2 regions of the Metallibacterium scheffleri genome follow, and region 1 is predicted to be linked to the other one. Evidence: predicted binding sites of a transcription regulator. Region 1 holds the regulator's gene; the other holds the start of a gene.
The links. The regulator HrcA, encoded in region 1, represses chaperone genes, less so after heat shock. The targets are predictions, from matches to a motif close to TTNGCACTCNNNNNNNNNGAGTGCNAA.
Positions count from the first base shown of each region.

Region 2: groES (co-chaperone GroES) is a predicted target of HrcA. The motif match lies at 1,352-1,378, and genes of this name have one in related genera.

Region 1 is NZ_LDOS01000002.1:743,490-747,568, reverse strand. Features, by position in the region: gene dnaK (molecular chaperone DnaK) at 1-1,155, opposite strand, end outside; gene Mschef_RS08500 (nucleotide exchange factor GrpE) at 1,239-1,760, opposite strand; gene hrcA (heat-inducible transcriptional repressor HrcA) at 1,846-2,907, opposite strand; gene recN (DNA repair protein RecN) at 3,083-4,079, shown strand, end outside.
Region 2 is NZ_LDOS01000001.1:263,576-267,654, reverse strand. Features, by position in the region: gene Mschef_RS01165 (S8 family serine peptidase) at 1-1,092, shown strand, start outside; gene groES (co-chaperone GroES) at 1,420-1,710, shown strand; gene groL (chaperonin GroEL) at 1,769-3,418, shown strand; gene Mschef_RS01150 (SCO family protein) at 3,537-4,079, shown strand, end outside.

The DNA of each region.
Region 1 (4,079 bases):
GCCCAGCACCGCGCCCTGGATCGCCGCGCCCACGGCCACGGCCTCGTCGGGGTTGACGTCCTTGCGCGGCTCCTTGCCGAAGAAATCCTTCACCGCTTCCTGCACCTTGGGCATGCGCGTCATGCCGCCGACCAGGATCACCTCGCTGATGTCGCCGACCTTGATGCCGGCGTCGTTGATCGCGGTACGGCACGGATCGATGGTGCGCTTGATCAGCGCCTCGACCAGCGCCTCCAGCTTGGCGCGCGTCAACTTGATGTTGAGGTGCTTGGGGCCGGACGCATCGGCGGTGACATAGGGCAAGTTGACGTCGGTCTGCTGCGCGCTGGACAGCTCGATCTTGGCGCGCTCGGCGGCGTCCTTCAGGCGTTGCAGCGCCAGCGGATCCTTGCGCAGGTCGATGCCCTGCTCCTTCTGGAACTCCTCGACCAGGTAATCGATGACGCGCATGTCGAAGTCCTCGCCACCGAGGAAGGTGTCGCCATTGGTGGCCAGCACCTCGAACTGCTTCTCGCCATCGACCTCGGCGATCTCGATGACGGAGACGTCGAAGGTGCCGCCGCCGAGGTCGTACACGGCGATCTTGCGATCCTTGCCGATGCTCTTGTCGAGGCCGTAGGCCAGCGCCGCGGCGGTAGGCTCGTTGATGATGCGCTTGACCTCCAGCCCGGCGATCTTGCCGGCATCCTTGGTCGCCTGGCGCTGGCTGTCGTTGAAGTAGGCCGGCACCGTGATGACCGCCTCGGTGACCGGCTCGCCCAGGTAATCCTCGGCGGTCTTCTTCATCTTCATCAGCACCTTGGCGGAGATTTCCGGCGGCGCCATGCGCTTGCCATCGGAGGTTTCCACCCAGGCATCGCCATTGTCGTGCTTGAGGATCTTGTAGGGCACGATGCCGAGGTCTTTCTGCACCTCGGCATCGGTGAACTTGCGCCCGATCAGGCGTTTCACCGCGTAAAAGGTGTTCTTGGGATTGGTCACCGCCTGGCGCTTGGCCGGCGCGCCGACCAGCACCTCGCCGTCCTTGGTGAAGGCGACGATCGAGGGCGTGGTGCGATCGCCCTCGGCGTTCTCGATCACGCGTGTGCTCGAGCCCTCCATGATGGCGACGCAGGAATTGGTGGTACCGAGGTCGATGCCGATGATCTTGGCCATGAGTCAGCTCCGGGGAAGTGGTGGATGTGTGGTGTTGCGGCCGCGGCCGCGCTGCTGATCAGGTGGGGCTGCTGCGCGCTGATTCAAGCGCCTGCCGCGCGCGCCACGGTGACCCGCGCCGGCCGCAGCAGGCGCTCGTTGAGCAGATAGCCCTTCTGCAGCACGGCGACCACGGTGTCGGGCGCGTGCCCTGGCGCATCGACCAGGCTCACGGCCTCATGGCGCTCGGCATCGAACGGCTGACCGAGGGGTTCGATGGCGCTGAGCCCATGCGCCTGCATCACGCGCTCCAGTTCCTTCAGGGTCAGCTCCATGCCGGCGCGCAGGCTGGCGGCGTCGGCGTTGGGAAGGGCAAGTCCGTGGCCCAGCGCGTCGGCCACGGTCAGCAGGTCACCGAGCACGCGTTCGTTGGCGAATTTGCGCGCCTGCTCCAGATCGCGCTGCAGGCGCTTGCGCTGGTTCTCGATCTCGGCGCGCTCGCGCAACATCATCTCGCGCGCGGCATTGGCGGCGTTCTCGGCCGCAGCCAGGCGCTCGCCGAGCGCGGTGAGGTCGGCATCGATGGAATCGGGGGTGTTCTCGGGGGACGTTTCAGGCGTGGTCATCGCTGCGGCTCATGGATGTTTGATGGCGAAAAGACCTGACGCGCGCCGCGCAACGATGCGGGACGACAACAGGCAATGCTTGGGGTTATGCGGGCGTGACGATGCGATTCAAGATGCCGCCGAGCAGATCGGCGCTGGTCTGCACGACCTGGATCACGCGGTCGTAAGCCATGCGCGTCGGCCCGATCACGCCGATGCTGCCGAGCACGCGACCCTGCACGCCATAGGTCGCGGTGACCATCGAGCAGCCGGCCAGCGGCGCGAAGCCGCTTTCCTCGCCGATGAACAGGCGCACGCCCGGCGCGGCGGCGCAATTCTCGAACAGCGCCAGCAATTCGCGCTTCTGCTGGAACGCCTCGAACAGGCTGCGCAGGCGCTGCAAGTCGGCCAGATCGTGCACCCCCATCAGGTTGGACTGACCGCTGACCATCAGGTCGGGGATGCTCTCCGGGCCGGGCTGCACGGCATGCGTGGCCAGTTCCACCGCGCCACCCAGCGCGCTGCGCAGCGCGCCGTCGGCGGCCTGCAGCTCATGCGCCAGGAGAGCACGGATTTCACCCAGGCGCATGCCGCAGAAGCCGGCGTTGAGCACCGTCGCGGCGCGCTCCAGATCGGCTGCGTCGGGGCGCCGCGTCATTTGCAGGATGCGGTTCTGGATGTGCTGATTGGCGAACACCAGCACCACCAGCACGCGCTCGTCGGGCAGCGCCACGAACTCGATCTGGCGCAGCGGCAAATCATCCTCGCGCGGTACCGTGACCATGCCGACGAACTGGGTCATGGCCGAGAGCAGCGCCGAAGCGCCGGTCGCCAGCTCGCGCGCGTCGCCCGGCATTTGTTGCAGACCACGCGCAAGGCGCTGCTGATCCGCCAGCGGCAGCGGCTTGATTTCCAGCAGGCTGTCGACGAACAGACGCAGGCCCTGCGGCGTGGGGACGCGCCCGGCCGAAGTGTGCGGCGAAGCCACCAGGCCGGCGTCCTCGAGGTCGGCCATGATGTTGCGGATCGTCGCCGGGCTCACTTCCAGCCCGGCCGAACGCGACAGCGTGCGCGAGCCGACCGGCTCGCCGCCGCTGAGGTATTGCTCGATCAGGCTGCGCAGCAACTGCCGCGCGCGCGCATCGAGACCGGGTGGATAGGCTGCCATGGACTGGGTTCGGACAAAGCTGCAGCATGGATAAGGCCTGCGCGGCCTGCTTGCAAGCCCCGTGAGCCAGGCCCGCCAGCCTGATGCATGCCGCGCGGCGTCGTGAAACTGCTGCGCCGGCCGCGCCGCGCCCATAGAATCACGCCATCATTCCCGCCATGCGCTGCACCATTTCATGCTGACGACGCTGTACGTTCGCGATCTGGCCGTGGTCGCCGAAGCCGAGATCACGCTGGGCGCCGGCCTGACCGTGGTCACTGGCGAGACCGGCGCCGGCAAGTCGCTGCTGGTCGATGCGTTGCTGCTGCTCGGCGGCGCACGCGCCGACGCCACGCTGGTGCGCAGCGGCGCGGAACGCGCCGAGGTCAGCGCCGAATTCGACCTCGCCGCCAGCCCCGCCGCGCGCGCTTGGCTGCACACGCAAGCCCTGGACGATGACGGGCACTGCAGCCTGCGCCGCGTGCTGGCCGCCGCGGGCGGTTCGCGCGCGTGGATCAACGGCCGCCCGGTGGCGCTGGCGCAGCTGGGCGAACTGGCCGCGCATCTGCTGGAGATCCACGGCCAGCACGAGCATCAGGCGCTGCTGCAGCGCGAGCAGCAACTGGCCCTGCTCGATGCCTACGGCGCGCACTCGGTGACCCTGCTGCAGGTGCGCGAGCTGGCCCAGCGCTTGCGCGCGCTGGCGCACGAGGCCGCGACGCTGGGCGATGGCAGCGAGCGCGATGCGCGCCTGCAACTGCTCGCGCACCAATGCACGGAACTCGAGCGCTGGGCGCTGCCCGCGGAGCGTCTTGCCGCGTTAGAAGCCGAGCAACGCCGTCTGGGCCACGCCGAGCGCCTGCTGGCGGGGAGTGCCGCACTGGTCGATCAGCTCGAAGGCGACGACGGCCTGCGCAATCAACTCGCGCGCGCCGCCGCGGAACTCGCGCGCCTGGCCGAGATCGACGCGGACCTGGGCGCCAGCCGCGAACTGCTGGATGCCGTGCTGATCCAGCTCGGCGAGGCCGGCAGCGCGCTGGCCCACTACGCCGAGGCGCGCGACCTCGACCCGGACCGCCTCGCCGAGGTCGATGCGCACCTGCAACACCTGCACGACCTCGCGCGCAAGCACCGCTGCGCGCCGGACGCACTGCCCGATGTGCTGACGCGCCTGCGCGACGAGCACGCGCACC
Region 2 (4,079 bases), on a different contig from region 1:
CTGCGTGATGTGCAAGCGCCCGGCGCGTGGAGCCGTGGCTACAGCGGGGCGGGCGTACGCGTGGCGATCCTCGATTCCGGCATCGATTGCGGCAACGCGTGGCTGGCGCCGAACATCGACTTTTCCGCCGCCGCGTCGCTGGTGCCAGGCGAGGGCGTGTGCGTGCAGCCCGGCTTCTACTTCAATCACGGCACGCACGTCGCCGGCATCGTCGCGGCGCTGCCCAGCGGTTTCGGCAGTGTCGGCATCGCGCCGGGAGCCACGTTGATTCCGGTCAAGGTGTTGTCCGAGTTCACCGGCAGCGGCGCGTTCTCGTGGGTGCTGGGTGGGGTGGTGTATGCCGCCGATGAAGGCGCGGACGTGATCAACATGTCGCTGGGGGCCTACCCGATGCGCACCTCCGATCCGGACACGCAGGCCTATCTGCTGGCCTTTGGCCGTGCCGCCGAATACGCCAGGGCACGCGGCGCGGCGGTGATCGTGGCCGCAGGCAACGACGCCGCGCAGCTCGGTGCCGGTGGCGATGTCGGCGTGCCGGCCAGTGCGCCTGGCATGATTACCGTCTCGGCCAGTGGTCCGGCCGGTTGGGCCACCGGCAATCCGGCCTATGCGTGGCTGGACTACCTGGCCGACTACAGCGATTACGGCCCGCCCATCGCCAATGCCGGTCCCGGCGGCACGTTCTGGTATGCCTACGTGAACCCTGCGCAAGTCTGCAGCATCGCCGGCATTACGCGCAGCTGCTACGTATTCGACTCGGTGATCAGCACCATTCCAGGCGGCTGGAGCTGGGCTGCCGGCACCAGCATGGCTACCCCGGCGGCAGCGGCCGTGGCGGCGCTGGCGATCCAGCGCGGACGCATGACGACGGGCGCCAATCTGAGTCCGCAGGGTCTTGCCAATTTCCGCAAGACGCAGGTCGATTTCGTGCGCAATACGCTGCAAACCAGCAGCGATGACCGCGGCCCGCGCGGCCGCGATCCGTACTTCGGCTATGGCCGCGTCAATGCGGACAACGCCAGCAACGTCTTTTACCACGCACCGCGCGTGTCGCCGGCGCCGACCCCGCTGACCCCGCCCTACGCGCTGTAAACGGCGCGGATGCAATTATTGTTCGGCACAAGGACGTGCCGTGGTGTGTGCGGGCGCCCCGCTGGACACGCGCCCGCTCGCGGTTCATTGGCGTGGAAATGCGCTCTTCCCGCGCGCGCGCGCGCCGCCGCTACGCGCTGGCCCCTGCGCCGGCCTCCGCGCCGGCCCTTGAAATGCCCGCGCATGGCCACCAACTCAACGCGGTCGCCATGCTCTACCCGGCCACCAAGCTTGGGCCGGGAAGCCTGTGCGGGTAAACTTGGCACTCATTGCTACCGAGTGCTAGCAAGGCAGCAATCCCCTTTCATCAACCATCGTGGAGTTCCTATGAAATTGCGTCCGCTGCATGACCGCGTGATCGTCAAGCGTCTTGAAGAAGAGCGGGTATCCGCCGGTGGCATCGTCATTCCTGACAGTGCCGCCGAGAAGCCCAGCCGCGGCAAGGTGATCGCCGCCGGTCCCGGCAAAGTCAACGACGAAGGCAAGGTGCGCCCGCTCGATGTGAAGGCCGGCGACACCATCCTGTTCGGCAAGTGGTCCGGCACCGAAGTCAAGATCGATGGCGAGGAATTGCTCGTCATGAAGGAAGAAGACATCCAGGCCGTGATCGAAGGCTGAGCGCTCGCCGCGATCCGCACGCACATCCGCACCACCCCACATTTCGAGGAATCAACTCATGGCAGCCAAAGAAGTCCGTTTCAGTGAAGACGCCCGCGCGCGCATGTTGCGCGGCGTGAACATTCTCGCCAACGCGGTGAAGACCACGCTTGGCCCCAAGGGTCGCAATGTCGTGCTCGAAAAGAGCTACGGCGCTCCGACCATCACCAAGGACGGCGTGTCCGTGGCCAAGGAGATCGAGCTGGCCGACAAGTTCGAGAACATGGGCGCGCAGATGGTCAAAGAAGTCGCTTCCAAGACCTCCGACATCGCTGGCGACGGCACCACCACCGCCACCGTGCTGGCCCAGGCGATGCTCCGCGAGGGCATGAAGTCGGTCGCCGCGGGCATGAACCCGATGGATCTCAAGCGCGGCATCGACAAGGCGGTGTCCGCGGCCGTTGCCGAGCTGAAGAAGCTGTCCAAGCCCTCCGCCGATTCCAAGTCCATCGCCCAGGTCGGCACCATCTCGGCCAACGGTGACGAGAATATCGGCAAGCTCATCGCCGAGGCCATGGACAAGGTCGGCAAGGAAGGCGTGATCACCATCGAGGACGGCTCCGGTCTGGAGAACGAGCTCGACGTGGTCGAGGGCATGCAGTTCGATCGCGGCTACCTGTCGCCGTATTTCGTCAACAACCAGCAGTCGATGCAGGCGGATCTGGAAGATCCCTACATCCTGCTGCACGACAAGAAAATCTCCAACGTGCGCGAGCTGCTGCCCGTGCTCGAGGCCGTGGCCAAGTCCGGCAAGCCGCTGCTGATCGTCGCCGAGGAAGTCGAGGGCGAGGCGCTGGCTACGCTGGTGGTCAACACCATCCGCGGCATCGTCAAGGTGTGCGCGGTCAAGGCGCCGGGCTTCGGCGATCGGCGCAAGGCGATGCTGGAAGACATGGCCATCCTCACCGGCGGCCAGGTGATCTCGGAAGAGGTCGGCCTGCAGCTGGAGAAGGTCACCCTGAAGGATCTGGGCCGCGCCAAGAAGGTGCAGGTGGCCAAGGAAAACACCACCATCATCGATGGCGCCGGCGATACCAAGGCGATCGAGGCGCGCATCAAGCAGGTCAAGGCGCAGATCGAGGACACCTCCTCCGATTACGACCGCGAGAAGCTGCAGGAGCGCGTGGCCAAGCTGGCCGGTGGCGTGGCGGTGATCAAGGTCGGTGCCGCGACCGAGGTCGAGATGAAGGAAAAGAAGGCGCGCGTCGAGGACGCCCTGCACGCCACGCGTGCGGCGGTCGAGGAAGGCGTGGTGCCGGGCGGCGGCGTGGCGCTGATCCGCGCCATGGCGGCGGTCAAGTCGCTGAAGGGTGACAACGAGGACCAGGAGCACGGCATCGCCCTGGCGCGTCGCGCCATGGAAACGCCGCTGCGCGAAATCGTCGCCAACGCCGGTGCAGAGCCCAGCGTGGTGCTGGCCAAGGTCGCCGAAGGCAAGGGCACGTTCGGCTACAACGCCGCCACCGGCCAGTTCGGCGACATGATCGAGATGGGTATCCTCGATCCGACCAAGGTGACGCGCACCGCGCTGCAGAACGCGGCATCGATCGCCGGTCTGATGATCACCACCGAGGCCATGATCGCCGAGGCGCCGAAGAAGGACGAGAAGGCTCCGGCCGGCGGCGGTGACATGGGCGGCATGGGTGGCATGGGCGGCATGGATTTCTGATCCAGGCGTTCACGCTGCAGGCAACGCACGAAGCCCCGCATCGCGGGGCTTCGTTTTTGCGGTCTGCGCGCGCCATGCGGCGGAACTTTGCCGGCACAGGTGTGGTCCATGCGAAACCATGAGTGATTCCGACCACGGCCTGACCACTGCCCGGCGCCGCGCCAGTCGCGCGCGTGCCGCGTGGTTGCTGGCCGCGCCGCTGATCGTCCTGTTCGCGCTGGGTTGCGGCTACTGGCTGGGCCGCCAGCAGGTGCCGCGCGCACCAGCGCTGCCGTTGCTGGGCAGCGCGCCGGCGTTTACCGGTTTTCGCAACCAGCTCGGGCAGGTCGTGAACTCGGCGCAGTTTGCCGGCCAGGTGCAAGTGGTGACGTTCCTCGATCCCTATTGCACCAACGACTGTCCGCTGGTCGCGCTGCATCTGGTCGCGCTGGAGAATGACCTGCGCCTGGCGCAACTGCAGCAGCACGTGCGACTGGTCGCATTCAACGTCGATCCGTGGCACACCGGGCCGGCGCAGACCGCCGCGTTCATGCGCGAATACGGCTGGAACCCGGACGATACGCGCTGGCAGTTTCTCAGCGCTGCGCCAGCGGCCACGCGCCACGTGGTGCGGCAGGGCTATCACGTTGACTACGAACAAGTGTCCCTCGCCGCGGAAGCC